DNA from 2 places in the Sphingomonas sinipercae genome. Region 2 is predicted to be linked to the other one. Evidence: predicted binding sites of a transcription regulator. Region 2 holds the regulator's gene; the other holds the start of a gene.

Region 1 (7,982 bases), 1.0 Mb from region 2:
TGCTCGAGCCCGCGGATTTCGCCGCTGATTTCCTGCGTCGCGGCCCGCCGCACCTCGTCCTCGGTCGGTCCGTTGGCGACGAAATCGGCGATGATTTCATCCAGCCGCTTTTCGACCAGCGCGGGATCGACGCCCGGTTTGACGGTGACTCCGACCTGGAACATGCCGATCCGCTGGAATGGCTGCGATCCGGTGCTGACGCTGACGGCAAGTTTCTCGTCGCGGACCAGGATTCGGTCGAGGCGCGAGCTGGCCAGCCCGCCAAGGATCGACGCGCCGATGTCGAGCGCCGCCCGCTGGTCGGACAGCAGCCCGGGCACCGCCCAATGCCGCTGGATCTCGGTCGCCGCGACGCGGTCCTTCATGACGATGCTTTTGGAAGCGGACAGCGTCGGGACGTCGGCGGCGGCTGGGACATTGACCGGGCCGCGCTCGATCGCGCCGAAATATTTCTCGACCAGTGGCCGCGCTTCGGCGGCGTCGATGTCGCCGGCCAGGACGAGCACCGCGTTGTTCGGCGCATATTTGTCGATGAACCACTGCTTCACGTCGGCCAGGCTGGCGGCGTCAAGGTCGCTCATCGAACCGATGGTCGAATGCTGGTACGGATGCCCGTCGGGGAACAGGTTCTCCAGCACTTCATATTCGACCAGCCCACCCGGCTGGTTGTCGCCCTGCCGCTTCTCGTTCTGGACGACGCCGCGCTGGTTATCGAGCTTGGCCTGGGTCACCGCGCCAAGCAGGTAGCCCATGCGGTCGCTTTCCATGAACAAGGCCCGCTCGAGCGCCGAGCGCGGCACCGTCTGGAAATAATTGGTCCGGTCGAACCAGGTCGTTCCGTTATAATCGGTCGCGCCGATCTGCTGCAGATATTCGAAATAATCGCCCGGCAGATTGTCGGAACCGTTGAACATCAGATGCTCGAACAGATGCGCGAAGCCGGTCTTGCCTTTCGGCTCGTCCTTCGACCCGACATTATACCATGTGCTGACCGCAACCACTGGCGCCTTATGGTCCTCGTGGACGATCACGGTCAGCCCGTTGGCCAGCTTGAAGCCGCTGTGCGGGATCGAAACTTCGCTGACCAGGGCACTGACCGGGGCCGGCTGGGGCGTCGCTGGCTGGGTCGTCGCCGTGAATGAAGGCGCGTCCGGAACTGCGACTTGCGGCGCGGTTGCGCAGGCGCTCAGCGTGGAAGCGCTGACAAGGAGCACGGACAGGCGGCGAAGATTGAACATGATTGAAATCCCGAGAAGAGGCAGCTCCACGTCGGGCAGCGTTAGCCTGCCCGCCGCCAAGCTGAAAGATGCAGCCGCTCAGCCGGCCGGGATTTCGACGCCTTGGTCGAACAGCTCCTCGAGGAAGTATTGCTCCCGTCGATTGCGAAACCGTGTGGACGGGCCGTCATCCCGGCTCGCGCAGGGGAACAGGGCGCGCGCCCAGGCATTGGTTTGATGCGGGGAACGGCAGCGACCCGGGCCTGGTCCCTTCGCACCCGGATTGCGCTTCGAAAGCTGCGATCGAAACCAGCAGCCAAGGAGACCGCTCATCAACCGTTTCAACCGCCTCGCTTTCATGCTCCTCGGGCTCCCGCTTCTGACCTCCGTCGCGGCATTACCGGCGGCCGCGGAGACCCAGTCCTCCGTCAACCTCGATCCAGCGATCCCGCCCGGCCTCTTCGCCGGTGCGCGCACCCAACAAATTCTTGCGGCGCAGATCCTTCTCGATCGGGCCCATCATTCGCCCGGAGTCATCGACGGCGCTGCAGGCGGGAATACGCGCCGCTCCGTCCTCGCCTACCAGAAAGCCAACGGGCTCGATCCGACCGGCGAGGTCGGCTCCGCGCTTCTCCAGCGCCTCTCCGCAAACGACGCAGGCGCGCTGTTGAAAACCTATACGGTGACGGAGGCGGACGTCGCCGGCCCGTTCCACAGCGTCCCCGAAGGGTTGACGGCGATGGCCGAGCTTGACGCCGTCACCTACGAATCGGCCGCCGAAGCGTTGGCCGAGAAATTCCACATGGCGAGAAGCTTCTTCGAGGCGCTCAATCCCGGCGCTGACTTCGCCAAAGCCGGCACCCGGATCGTGATCGCCGATGCCGGTGCGGACAAGCTTGGCGATGCCGTGGTCGATATCGAGGTCGATAAGGATGCCAATGAGCTTCGCGCCTACGCCGCCGGCAAGCGGCTTGTTGCGACCTATCCGACGACGGTCGGAAGCAGCTTTCACCCGTCGCCCGACACGACGGTGGAGGTGACGGCAATCGCTTCCAATCCCACCTACCATTTCGATCCGGAAGGGCGCGATTGGGGCCCTGACGAAACGCTCACCATCGCCGCCGGGCCCAACAATCCGGTCGGCTCGACGTGGATCGACCTCAGCCGCGAAGGCTATGGCATACACGGCACGCCAGAGCCGCGGCTGATCGGCAAGACCAGCAGCCACGGCTGCGTCCGCCTGACCAATTGGGATGCCGCCGAACTTGCCCGCGCCGTGGAACGGGGCGCCAAGGTTCATTTCATCTAACCGCGCATCCCTACTCGGCCGCGCTAGCCGCGCTCTACGCCCTCACTGGAACTCGGCGCTTCGACCGGCCCGCCTCCCGGCCCCATCAGCGGGCCGGGCGCGGGTCCGACGATGGCGCCGGGTGCAGGGCCGCCAGGCCCAGGGCCTGGACCAACTATCGTCGGCTGCGGCATGCCGCGTCCGCCCTTTGCTGCGGCGCAGGCGTTTTTCGGATTTTCCAGTCCCAGAAGCGCAAGGCGCGCCGCATTGCCGATAATGGTCGCGGACATCGGGTCGTAATTCGACAGGATCACGAAGGACCAGGCACCGTCAGACGCCCAATGCACCTCGGCATTGGCGCCGCCCATCAGCCCGCTATGACCGACGCTCATCCTGTCGCCATTCCTGCTCGTCTGGAAGCCGTACGCATAGTCTCCCGGGCCTGCCCCCGGCACGCGCGCGGAATGGCCCCAAAGTTCGGCCCTCGTCCGCGCCGAGAGGAGTTTGCCGGACGTGAGCGTGCGGGCAAAGCGAAGCAAGTCGGGAGCGTTGCTGTAACCACCGCCGTAAGGCCCGCCGCCGGAGGTGAATGTCGACACCCGCCGCGGACTCTTTTCGCTCGACACGATGTGCATTTCGCCCGTCAGGACCAGTGATCGAGTCAACATCTGGGCGGCGTCGGCGGGCCTGGTGCGCACCGTGCTTGCTTTCATCCCCGCCGGCCCGAAAACATGCCTTTGGACATAATCGCTAAAGCTCATGCCGGTGACCGCTTCGACGATTGCCGCCGAGAGGATCGGGCCCGTGTTCGAATAACGGTGCTGGGTCCCCGGCTCGAACAATGGCTTGTGCGCGGCGATTGTCGGGACAAGTTCGCGGGCGGTCGTTGCGCGCGCAAGATCGCCGGGATTGTCCTTGACGGCCTCGGGCAGGCCGGAACTATGGTCGAGCAGCTGGCCAACCGTGATCGTTGCGAATGCCGCAGGCAACTCCGGCAAATAGGTCCGCGCCTTGTCGTCGAGGCGAACTTTGCCGCGGTCGATCAACTGGCCGATAGCGGTCGACGTAAAGATCTTGCCGGCCGATGCGATGTTGAACGGCGTCTCGAGCCTGTTCCTCACGCCCCGGCTCGGATCGGCCATGCCATATGCGGCGGACGCGATCGTCCGGCCGCCTGACTGGACCATCACAACGCCCAAAAATTCGTCGGCCTCCGCAAATGTGGCAGCGCAATCGATGATCGCCTTGCCGGTCGCCTGAGGTCCTTGAGCCACTGCCATTCTCTCCGGCTGGGCCGCTTGCGCGGCGGCACCGGCAAGCATCGATACGGCTGCGAGCAGTCCCAGCGAACCGCGCAGCCTGGTCTTCGTCATCCTCATCGAATCTGGCGTTTTCAAATTCCACCCCTTCCAAGTTTGCCGGCGCTTGGTAGGAGGTGGCGAATTGCGAAAAACAGCCCAAGATCAAAGTTCAGAGCGCGTAGTTAGCGATCCGGCGCTCGCGCGCCTGTTCGCGGACGAGGCGAAGCGGCGAATCCTTCTCGCCTTCGCGCCGGAGCCCAGGTCCGTCACCGCGGTCGCAGCCACGTTGGAACGGCCGGTCGGCTACGTCTTCTACCATGTCCAGCGCCTGCTCGAACGTGGCCTGCTTTACGTCGCTCGGGAGGACCGGCGGCAGGGCAAGCCGGTCAAATATTACCGCACCACGGCCGCCAGTTTCTTCCTTCCGTCCGGGGCGATGGAGCAGCTGTTCACGAGCGACCTGGCGAGCGAGCTTCGTTCCTTGCTGGAGCACAACTTCTACAAGTCCGATCTTGCCGGCGTGCGGGTCAGCGCCACCGCCGACGGGGCGCCAGAGATTCAGCTGGTCCCGAGAAAGGCTAACCAACCGCCATCCGCCGGCGAGCTCTGGGCAGTCCTGCGACTCGATACCGCGACGGTTCGAGCGCTTGGGCAGGAGCTTGGCGAACTTTTTGCCCGCTATGAAGCGCTTGAAGGCGACGGTCCCGAATACCTCGTCCACGCGGCCTTCGCGAAACGATCGAGCTGAGACGAGCCGTCGCCTGGCGGTCCGCCAAATCCACAGGAAAAATGCTTCACCCCACATTTACCCGCTTGCGTTGTTCGACAGTTGAGGCACAATAGCTGGTAGGACGTCGGGGGACGCACGCAATACATGGTGTTTGGCGCCGGAATCTGCTATTCCGGTGACGGACCTGCTTCGTCCCCGTTTTCCACAGCCGCCCGGACTCTCGGATACGGGCATTGGGCAGCAAAAGGGCGTATCAGGCTCGGGTGACTCCGAGTCGAACAAGTCAGGAACACAGGTCCGGCCCGGATACTTTGGGCGGATCGGCAAGCGAGCGGGGAAGCGCGATGGATTTTTCAACCGGCACCGAAGTCAGCAGCGACGACGTCGTCACCACGACCGTCCGTGACAGCAAGACTGTCGACACCCGCGCTTTCGACGTGAAGACCGACGAGTCGCGCGATGCGCTGCTGACCGAATTCGGCAAGGACACGCTGCGCGACCGCTATTTGCTGCCCGGCGAGAATTACCAGGACCTGTTCGCCCGGGTCGCTTCCGCTTACGCCGACGACCAGGATCACGCGCAGCGCGTCTATGACTATATCTCGCGCCTGTGGTTCATGCCGGCGACGCCGGTCCTGTCCAATGGCGGCACCGGTCGCGGCCTGCCGATCAGCTGCTACCTCAACAGCGTTTCCGACAGCCTCGAAGGCATCGTGGGCACCTGGAACGAGAATGTCTGGCTGGCGTCCAAGGGCGGCGGCATCGGCACCTATTGGGGCAGCGTTCGCGGCATTGGTGAGCCGGTCGGCCTCAACGGCAAGACCAGCGGCATCATCCCGTTCGTCCGGGTCATGGACTCGCTGACGCTGGCGATTTCGCAGGGCTCGCTGCGCCGCGGGTCGGCTGCCTGCTACCTCGACATCAACCATCCGGAGATCGAGGAATTCCTCGAAATCCGTAAGCCCAGCGGCGACTTCAACCGCAAGGCGCTCAACCTGCACCATGGCGTGCTCGTCACCGACGAGTTCATGGAAGCGGTGCGCAGCGGCGACGAGTTCATCCTGCGCAGCCCCAAGGACCAATCGGAGCGCGGCAAGGTCGACGCCCGCGCCCTGTTCCAGAAGCTGGTCGAAACCCGCCTTGCGACCGGCGAGCCGTACATCATCTTCATCGACCAAGTGAACCGGTCGATGCCCAAGCATCACCGCGACCTCGGCCTCAAGGTTTCGACCTCCAACCTATGCTCGGAAATCACGCTTCCGACGGGCAAGGACCATCTCGGCGCCGACCGCACCGCGGTCTGCTGCCTGTCCTCGCTCAACCTCGAAACCTGGGACGAATGGAACGGCGACAAGCAGTTCATCGAGGACGTGATGCGCTTCCTCGACAACGTGCTCACCGATTATATCGCCCGCGCGCCGGACGAAATGGCGCGCGCCAAGTACAGCGCCGAGCGCGAACGGTCGGTCGGCCTTGGCGTGATGGGCTTCCACAGCTTCCTGCAAAAGCGGAACCTGGCGTTCGAAGGGGCGATGGCGAAAAGCTGGAACCTCAAGATGTTCAAGCACATCAAGGCGCAGGTCGACGAAGCCTCGATGCAGCTCGCGGTCGAGCGCGGGCCGTGCCCCGACGCCGCCGACATGGGCGTGATGGAGCGCTTTTCCTGCAAAATGGCGATCGCTCCGACCGCGTCGATCTCGATCATCTGCGGCGGCACCAGCGCCTGCATCGAGCCGATCCCGGCCAACGTCTACACGCACAAGACGCTGTCGGGCAGCTTCTCGATCAAGAACCCGTACCTGGAGCGGCTGCTGCAGGAAAAGTCGAAGGATTCGACCAACGTCTGGAACTCGATCCTCGAAAATGGCGGCAGCGTGCAGCACCTCGACTTCCTGACCCAGGACGAAAAGGACACGTTCAAGACCAGCTTCGAAATCGACCAGCGCTGGCTGATCGAGCTTGCCGCCGACCGCACGCCGTTCATCGACCAGGCGCAGTCGTTGAACCTGTTCATCCCGGCCGACGTCGACAAGTGGGACCTGCTGATGCTCCACTTTCGCGCCTGGGAACTGGGCATCAAGTCGCTCTATTACCTGCGCTCGAAGTCGGTGCAGCGCGCCGGTTTCGCCGGCGGGGTGGAGGCCGACAACACCCCCAACCTCAAGGAAATCCAGCTCGCCTCGACCACCGACTATGATGAGTGCCTGGCCTGCCAATAAGCGGGTTGCGGCTATTCGACAGGCGGCGGGCGAGGCGCATGGCGACGCATCTGGCGTCACCAAACATTAAGACGCTACCGAAACGCACCACCGTTCGTCGAAAAATCGGACAGTCACCTGTTTTTTAGTTGATCTTTCTAGGGTTAACAAATAGTTGACCTCTGCCGCCAAAATGGTGGCAATTGAATCCGTGGGGGGTTCTCACATTTACGCAAAAGGCTTCCTCGGCAGTGATGCCGGGGCCGTCGCACTTCGTCGTCAGATGAGTTTGACAGGCGCGGACAGACCTCCGTGCTTGTTCGTGAGGCGTGTCGAGTTTGATTTGCGAAGAACATTGATGGGGATATTAAGATGATCAGCAAGAAAATTCGGCACGGGTTCGTTGCTATCTGTACTGCAGGCCTCGCGTTCGGGTCGCAAACTGCGTCGGCGCAATCGACGACTTCGACTAACCTGGAGATTTCGGCCACGGTGACGCCGACGTGCCGTGTAAGCGCCACGCCGGTGGCTTTCGGCACCATCGACGTTACCCTGAACTCCTCGATCCCCGCGACCGGCGGCATGAGCGTCGTCTGCACGAACGGCACGGCTTGGGAAGTGATGGCCAGTGAAGGCGAAGGTGTCGACGCGCTCGACACGGATCGTCGCATGACGTCGACCACGACGAGCGACATGTTGAAGTACAATCTCTATCTGGACAGTGCCCGCACCAACGTCTGGCTTGCCGATTTCAATGGCCCCAACACGATTTACACTTTCAGCGGCGTGGGAACCGGGTCGGCGCAGGCGAAAACCGTTTATGCGAAGATCCCGGCCGGTCAGACCGCCGTTCCCGCTGGCGACTATGCGGACACGGTCGTCCTGACGCTCCTCTACTGATTGAACTTCGTGCTTCCGCGGCGGGGCTCCAAATGCTCCGCCGCGGTAAGTGCGGATCGGCCAATGCCCCGTAAATTTCGCTTCGCCTGTCTGAACGGCCTCGCGCTCGCGCTTGGCGTGTTCGGCGTGCAGCCTGCAGCGGCATCCACTTTCCAGATCAATCCGGTCCTCGTCGAAGTGAAGCCCGATAAGGCGGCCGCGTTGATCACCGTCGACAATGTTGGAACTGAACCCGTCGTTATTCGAACGAAGGTCCTCGCCTGGCGCCAGGCCGCCGGGGCCGATGTTTACGAGGATACGCGGGACATCGTCTTGTCGCCCCCGCTGGCGCGCATCGCCGCCGGCGGC
Region 2 (7,982 bases):
CCCTGGTCGCCCAAGATGGGACGCCGCTGCTGCTGCGGGAACGGACCGGCGACTTCATGCGCGAAGTGATGGCGGAGAGCGCCGGGTTCGACGGCGATCCCGGTGCGCTCGGGGCCGCGCCTTTCGCCACTTGCTCGACCGACAGCTGCCTCGCCGACATCCGCCGGGGCGACCGTAGCTGGCGGATCATGGCCACGCGCTCGCCCCACCTGCTGGACTGGCGCCAGATGATTGCCGCCTGCCGTCAGGCCGACGTCGTCATCGCCGACCGCCGGTTGCCGCCGCAATGCCGGCCGCGGTGGCTGAAGCTCGACCGCCCGATGCTTCAGGGCATGGGCGCCGCAGCGCTCTACCTCGACGGCGTGCCGCGGATCGACAGCGTCGCGGCGCGGCTGGGCCAGCATCCGTGGGCGACGCTGCGGGAAAAATCGGCTATGCCCCGCGTCCTCACAGGCAGGAGGTAGGACAATGCCGCAGTTCGTGATTGAGCGTGAGATGCCGGGCGTCGGCGGGTTGGGGCAGGACGAGCTCAAGGGCGCATCGCAAACCAGTTGCGCGGTCCTTCGCGACCTCGGCCCTGAAATCCAGTGGGTCCACAGCTATGTGACCGACAACAAGATCTACTGCATCTACCGGGCGCCGAGCGAAGATTTAATTCGCCAGCACGCACAAACGGCCGGTTTCCCCGCCAATTCGATCAGCCAGGTGCGCAACACGATCGACCCGACGACGGCCGACTGATCAGCCTTCGGCGGGTTGCCAGACGGCCAACTCGTTTCCGGACGGGTCGATGAAGTGGAAGCGGCGGCCGCCTGGAAAGGCGTAGATCGGCTTGGCGATGATTCCGCCGGCCTTGCCGACGGCATCGAACGCCGCCTCCAGGTCGTCGACTCGAATCACCGGCAGCGGCGCCGAAATTTCGTCCTCCGGCGATCCGCTCAGGCCGAGGTCGACGTCGCCGGTCGTGGTCGCGGCATATTCCGGCCCGTAATCGGTGAAGGTCCAGTCGAACGCCTTGGCATAAAAGGCGCGCGTCAGCTCGTGCGCGGTCATGCTTGGTAATTCGACATAATCTATCCGCGCCATGGTCGCTCCTTACTCAAACGCTGCACACTGCCTCGATCAGATAATCGTCGCGATCGCGCAGGAATGCCGCATAATATGTCTCGCCATAATGCGGCCGCAGGTCCGGCGCGCCCTGATCGGTGCCACCGGCCGCCATTCCGCACGCATGCCAGCGATCGACCGCCGCCCGCGTCGCGGCTGCGAAGGCGAGGTGAAAACCCGGGCCGGGCGCCGCCGCATGTTCCCGCTGCTTGATCGCGAACACGTCCTCGCCCCCGGGCGCTCCGTAGCCCGCGGCATCCGCCGTCTTCCACACTTCGACCATGCCGAGCGGGGCAAGCACCGCCCCGTAAAATCGTGCCGCCGAATCCAGGTCGGCAACGCCGAAGGACAAGTGGCTGAGCATCGGCCGCTCAGTACCGGCGAATTAGACCGGCAAGCCGCCCCTGGATTTCGATCTGTTCGGGCCGGTAACGCTGCGGCTCGTACGACCGGTTGGCCGGATCGAGCCGGATCATCGCGCCTTCGCGGCGGAAGGTCTTGAGCGTCGCTTCCTCGGCATTGACCAGGGCCACGACGATTTCACCGTCCCGCGCCGTGTCGACCTTGCGGATCAGCGCGAAGTCGCCGTCGAGAATGCCTTCTTCGACCATCGAATCGCCGGACACTTCGAGCGCATAATGCTCGCCCGGGCCGAGCAGCGCCGCGGGCACGGCGAAATGCTCGGTGCCCTGGAGCGCCTCGATCGGCGTGCCGGCCGCGATCTTCCCGTGCAGCGGGATTTCGATCGTGTCGTTGGCCGGCGCCGGGACGACTGTCCGGACCGCGGCAGCGACCGCGGCGGGCGTGCTCGAATCGGGCAGTTTGAGCACCTCCAGCGCCCGCGCCCGGTTGGGCAGGCGGCGGATGAAGCCGCGCTCCTCGAGCGCGGAAATCAGCCGGTGAACCCCCGACTTCGACTTCAGGTCGAGCGCCTCGCGCATCTCGTCGAAGCTTGGGCTGACCCCGGTTTCCCCGAGCCGGTCCTGGACGAAGATCAGCAATTCACGTTGCTTGGCAGTTAGCATTCCGCCGGTCCCTTTCTGGAACGAACGGAGAACGTCTAGGCAACAAAGCGAATCGCGTCAAGCGATCAGCTACCGCCTTCGATCAATTGCTTGCGGGTGGCGGCGATGGCTTTCTCGTTCCGCCGCACTTTCAACTGCTTACGGACGGCGGCGACGAATTGCTGCGCATATTCCTGGGCCAGTGGGTCCTGGAATTCGCGCTGAACCGTGGTGATCAGCCCCGGCTGAGCCAGCGCGTTGCCCGGCGTTAGCTTCGTCAGCTTGACCACATAATAGCCGCGGCCCTCCGGGTCGGCTGCGACGCGGCTCTTGCCGGCGCCGAGCGTGAACATCAGCCGGATCGGCGGCGGCACCTGGTCGCCCATCTGCGACAGCTGGATCCGCCGGGCGCCGATATGCTTGGCTGGGGCAAGCTTGACCGGCGCCTGCTTGAGCGCGTCGGCAAGCGACCCAGCGCCGGTTGCCTTCGCCGCGATCGCATTGGCTGCGGCACGCGCGCGCTCGGTCGCCTGCTGCCCGATCCAGTCCTGGCGCACGCGGTCGCGGATGCTCGCCAGCGGCGCCGGGGCCGCCGGCACGACCTGCGCCGGGGCGACCATTGCAAAGCCTTGTTCGCCAAGTGCTTCGAGGACGGGGGGATCGTTGGTCGCAAGCTCGAAACCGCTCTTGAGCGCCGCTGCGAACTCCGCCGGCAATTTATAGGCTGGATTGCCACGCTGCTGGCCGTTGGCCGTAATCAGCGGCGTGGTAGTGACGGTCAGCCCGGCCGATTTCGCAGCCTCGTCGAAATTGCTGCCGTTATCGATCGAATCCTGCAGCTTGGCCTCCAGGTCGGCCAGGGCATTGGCCCGCTTTTCCGTCGTCAACTTCTCGGCGATCTCGCCGCGCACTTGGGCGAGCGACTTGCCGGGCTGGTTCTGCACCCCGTCGATCTTGATCACGTGCCAGCCAAGGTCGGACTGGACCGGCCCGACGATTGCGCCCGACTTGGCGGCAAAGGCGGCATTGGCCACCGCTTGCCCCGCCATCTCGGTGAATTGCGCCTTGGTCTGGGGCCCGACGGACACGTCGGCGGCGGCTAGGCCGGCGGGCTTGACCGCGTCGACGAAGCTTTGCCCACCCTTGGCCTTCGACGCGATCTGGTTGGCGACGTTGCGGTCGGGCACCACCGCCTGGCTGATCACGCGAATGTCCTTGGCCGCATATTGGGCCTGGTTGTCCTGGTAATATTTGGCGATTTCAGCGTCCGTCGCGGAAATTCCGGCGACCTGTTCCGGGCCAAGCCGGGCGATCCGCAGAACGCGCTGCTCTGGGACCAGGTAGCGGTTGCGGTTGAAGGCATAGAATTGCTGCAATTGCTGGTCGGTGGGGTTCAGCCCGGCGGCAAAGGCGGACAATGGCACCAGCGCGACATCGGCTTCGCGCGTTTCCAGAAGCATCGAGGCATAAGGCGTCGCCATGCCCAGCGGCACGCGCGGATTGTTGGCGCCGGGCAGGAGCAGCATCCGCTGCAGCATCGCACCCTCGATCACTTCGCGTACTTCGGCATCGGTCAGCCGCCGCTGCGCCAGGAACGCTTCATAGGCGGCCTGGCTGAATTGCCCGTTGAGGCCCTTGGTCCCCGGGATATTGGCGATTTCCGCGTCGATCAGGCGCTTGGAGACCTGGAAGCCGAACTTGTCGGCGAAGGCCTTGAGCGTGCGCTGGTCGATCAAGCTTTGCAGCAGCGGGTCGAAATCGCCGGCCAGGTCCGCGTAGGTCGCTTCCGGGTTCTGCGCGCGCACTTGCGTCAGCTGCCGCTCCATCGCCCGGCGCATGTCGCGGTCGGTGACTTCCAGGGAGCCGGTCTTGGCCAGGGTCGAGCTGCCAAGGCCGCCGTTCCCGCTCAGGCCAAGCCCCTGGATATCGCCCATTGCGAAGCCGATCAGGATGAACACGCCGATCAGCGCGACGACGATCGTTCCGATCTTCGACTTGGACGCGTTGCGGAAGGACTGAAGCATTTGGAATTTGAACTCTCTTGGGACGGTCGCAGGGCTTTACGGGCGCCTGCGGCCTCCATCAAGCGCGCCGCTTCCCGAAGCTCCGCAGCGCCGCTAGGGAACCGCTCTTGGATCAGGGGAAGACGATGCCGCGAACGAAGCTGGTGGTTGGAAATTGGAAGATGCACGGGGTCGGCAGCGACCTCGCCGAAATCCGCGCCATTGCCGACGCGTCGAGCGCTTACCCCAACGTCGACAGCGGCCTGTGCGTGCCGGCCACCTTGCTGGAGCGCGCGGCCCGCGAGGTCGCGCCATTCCCGATCGGCGCGCAGGACGTGCACCGTGCCGCGCAGGGCGCGCACACCGGCTGCAGCTCGACGACGATGCTGCTCGATGCCGGTGCGGCGATGGTCATCGTCGGCCATTCCGAACGGCGCGAAGCGCAGCGCGAAACCGACGCGGAGGTGCGCGCGAAGGCGCAGGCCGGCCTGGGCGGTGGGCTGCTGGTCATCCTGTGCGTCGGCGAATCGCTGGAAGTGCGCGAAGCGGGCGATGCGGTCGCGACGGTCCAGCGGCAGCTCGACGCCTCGCTTCCGCGCGACATTTCGGTCGACAAGCTCGCTATAGCCTACGAACCGATCTGGGCGATCGGGACGGGCCGCACCGCCACGCCGCAAGATATCGGTGAAATGCACGGCGCGCTGCGGCAGCGGCTGGTCGCCGCTTACGGCGCGGCGGGGCAGAGCATCCGCATTCTCTACGGCGGCTCGGTGAAGGCGCAGAATGCGGCCGAAATCTTCGCCGTTGCCGACGTCGATGGCGCGCTGGTCGGGGGCGCCAGCCTCAAGTCGGAGGATTTCGTTCCGATCATCGCCGCCGCCGCCGCAGCGGGCGAAGGTTGAACGCGCCGCGGCCATCGCCTAAGTCGCCGCCGCACATTCTCCTCGAAAGCCCGACCCCATGTTCACCTTCCTGCTGATCGTCCAGTCCGTGATTGCCGCCGCGCTGGTCGGCGTCATCCTGATGCAGCGCTCCGAAGGGGGCGGCCTTGGGGTGGGCGGCAGCTCGTCGGGCTTCATGACTGCGCGCGGCGCCGCCGATTTCCTCACCCGGACCACCGCCATCCTCGGCGGCATCTTCATCGTCCTGTCGATCACGCTCGCGGCGTTGGCCGGCGTGTCGCGGCAGCCGGCGACCATCGACACCTCGCTTGCCAACAAGGTCGCGCCGCAAAGCGGCCCGCTGCCGGCGCAGCAACAGCCGGTTAAGCCGGCCGCACCGGCGCAGCAGCAGCCGGCGCCGGTCGTTCCCGTCGCTCAGTAAGCGGCTTCACTCACAACTTTTTTGACTCAAGTGGCTTGCCCAATCGGGCAGTCGCACCCTAAGCCCCAACTCCCATGGCGCGGTTCATTTTCGTCACCGGCGGCGTGGTCTCATCGCTCGGTAAGGGTTTGCTCTCGGCATCGCTGGGGGCGTTGCTGCAGGCGCGTGGCTACAAGGTCCGAATCCGTAAGTTCGACCCTTATCTGAACGTCGATCCGGGGACGATGTCGCCCTACCAGCACGGCGAAGTCTACGTCACCGACGACGGTGCGGAGAGCGATCTCGACCTTGGCCATTACGAGCGGTTCACCGGCGTTTCGGCGCGGCAAAGCGACAACATCACCACCGGCCGCATCTACCGCGACATCATCGCCCGCGAACGCCGCGGCGATTATCTCGGCGCGACCGTCCAGGTGATCCCGCACGTCACTAACGCGATCAAGGAATTTGCCCGCGCCGACGTCGACGATGTCGATTTCGTCATTTGCGAGATCGGCGGCACCGTGGGCGATATCGAAAGCCTGCCCTTCGTGGAGGCACTTCGCCAGCTCCGCAACGACCTTGGCCGCGACAACACGGTCAGCGTCCACACCACTTTGGTGCCGTGGATCAAGGCGGCCGGCGAGCTGAAAACCAAGCCGACCCAGCACAGCGTCCGTGAGATCTCCAGCCTCGGGGTCCAGCCCGACGTGCTCCTGTGCCGCTGCGAAAAGCCGATCCCGCAAGGCGATCGCGAAAAGATCGCCTTGTTCTGCAACGTGCCCGCGTCGGCGGTCATCCAGGCGCTCGATGCCCGTTCGATCTACGACGTGCCGCTGCAATATCATTCCGAAGGGCTCGACGACGAAGTCCTGCGCGCCTTTCGGATCGACGATGCGCCCGCGCCCGACCTCTCGCGCTGGCACGACATCATGGACCGCCTCGACCATCCCGAGGGCGAGGTCACCATCGGCGTCGTCGGCAAATATGTCGGCCTTCCCGACGCCTACAAGAGCCTGAACGAGGCGCTGGTCCACGGCGGCCTCGCCAACCGCACCAAGGTCAACATTCGCTGGCTCGACGCGGAGTTGTTCGAGCGCGGCGACGAGAGCCTCGCGGCTGAGCTGGAGCCGCTGCACGGGATCCTGGTTCCCGGCGGCTTCGGCGAGCGCGGCAGCGAGGGCAAGATCGCCAGCGTGCGCTTCGCCAAGGAACGCGGCGTGCCCTTCTTCGGCATTTGCCTCGGCATGCAGATGGCCTGCATCGAAGGCGCCCGCGCGTCAGGCATAGAGCAGGCGTCGAGCACCGAATTCGGCCCGACGCCGGAACCCGTCATCGGCCTCATCACCGAATGGATGGGCAAGGAAGGCTTGCAGGAGCGGGCGGCCGATGGCGACCTTGGCGGCACCATGCGCCTAGGCGCCTATGAAGCGGAGCTGGGGCATAACAGCCGTGTCGCTTCGGCCTATGGCAGCACGCAGATCAGCGAGCGCCACCGCCACCGCTATGAAGTCAATACCCACTATAAGGACGCGCTCGAAAAGGACGGCCTGATCTTCTCGGGAATGTCCCCCGACGGCCGCTTGCCGGAGATCGTCGAGCGCCCCGACCACCCATGGTTCATCGGCGTCCAGTTCCACCCCGAACTCAAAAGCCGCCCGTTCGAACCGCACCCGCTCTTCGCCGGCTTCATCGGCGCCGCGCTCGAACAATCGCGGCTGGTGTGACAATGTGCCCCTGCGAAGGCAGGGGCCCAGCCCCGGACGCCAGTCCGGCCCTGTCGCGGTCATGAGCCCCGGCTTCGTCTACATGATGGCCAGCGCGCGCAACGGCACACTTTACGTCGGCTCGACCCGCGATCTTGCCAAGCGAGCGTGGGAGCATCGATCCGGCGCTGCCGCGGGCTTCACGCGGCGATATGGCTGCAAGCTTCTCGTCTGGTTCGAAGCGCACGACGACCTGCAAGAGGCTCGCCTCCGCGAACTGCAAATCAAGAAATGGAAACGGCTCTGGAAACTCAGCACGATTGAGGCGGCAAATCCCAACTGGACCGACCTTTATGACAGCATTGTCTAAGGCTCCGTGTGGAGCCTGTCTGGACCCCTGCCTGCGCAGGGGCACAAACTATCCACAGGCAATCGCAGGGCCTCGAAGGTCGGCGTTGCCGGATTTCGGCTGGCTTCTTAAATCCCCATTATGACGACCATCTCCACGCGACTCGCCGTTCTCGGCTCCGGCCCCGCGGGCCTGACCGCCGCCATCTACGCCGCCCGCGCCGGCCTTTCGCCGATCGTCATCCAGGGCATCCAGCCCGGCGGCCAGCTCACCACCACGACCGACGTCGAAAACTACCCCGGCTTCCGCGACGTCATCCAGGGCCCCTGGCTGATGGAGGAAATGCAGGCGCAGGCCGAACATGTCGGGACCAAGATGGTGTGGGACCACATCTCCTCGGTCGACCTGTCGCGCCGCCCGTTCGTGCTGAAGGGCGACAACGGCACCGAATATCATGCCGACACTTTGGTCATCGCCACCGGCGCGCAGGCCAAGTGGCTCGGCCTCCCGT

The links. Region 2 encodes LexA, which represses DNA repair genes until DNA is damaged. Its sites were predicted from a motif close to GTTCCNCNCTTGTTCT; they were not measured.
Region 1: a site for LexA is predicted at 4,812-4,827, ahead of G7078_RS10680 (ribonucleoside-diphosphate reductase subunit alpha). Genes of this name have one in related genera too.

The regions. Positions count from the first base shown of each region.
Region 1 is NZ_CP049871.1:2,049,143-2,057,124, reverse strand. It holds gene G7078_RS10700 (M16 family metallopeptidase) at 1-1,238, opposite strand, end outside; gene G7078_RS10695 (L,D-transpeptidase family protein) at 1,576-2,526, shown strand; gene G7078_RS10690 (serine hydrolase domain-containing protein) at 2,550-3,878, opposite strand; gene G7078_RS10685 (winged helix-turn-helix domain-containing protein) at 3,949-4,554, shown strand; gene G7078_RS10680 (ribonucleoside-diphosphate reductase subunit alpha) at 4,881-6,755, shown strand; gene G7078_RS10675 (Csu type fimbrial protein) at 7,107-7,634, shown strand; gene G7078_RS10670 (fimbrial biogenesis chaperone) at 7,698-7,982, shown strand, end outside.
Region 2 is NZ_CP049871.1:981,368-989,349, forward strand. It holds gene G7078_RS05090 (ComEC/Rec2 family competence protein) at 1-464, shown strand, start outside; gene G7078_RS05095 (DUF4242 domain-containing protein) at 469-741, shown strand; gene G7078_RS05100 (VOC family protein) at 742-1,086, opposite strand; gene G7078_RS05105 (VOC family protein) at 1,100-1,471, opposite strand; gene lexA (transcriptional repressor LexA) at 1,479-2,132, opposite strand; gene G7078_RS05115 (peptidylprolyl isomerase) at 2,198-4,135, opposite strand; gene tpiA (triose-phosphate isomerase) at 4,261-5,016, shown strand; gene secG (preprotein translocase subunit SecG) at 5,075-5,437, shown strand; gene pyrG (CTP synthase) at 5,512-7,143, shown strand; gene G7078_RS05135 (GIY-YIG nuclease family protein) at 7,205-7,492, shown strand; gene trxB (thioredoxin-disulfide reductase) at 7,610-7,982, shown strand, end outside.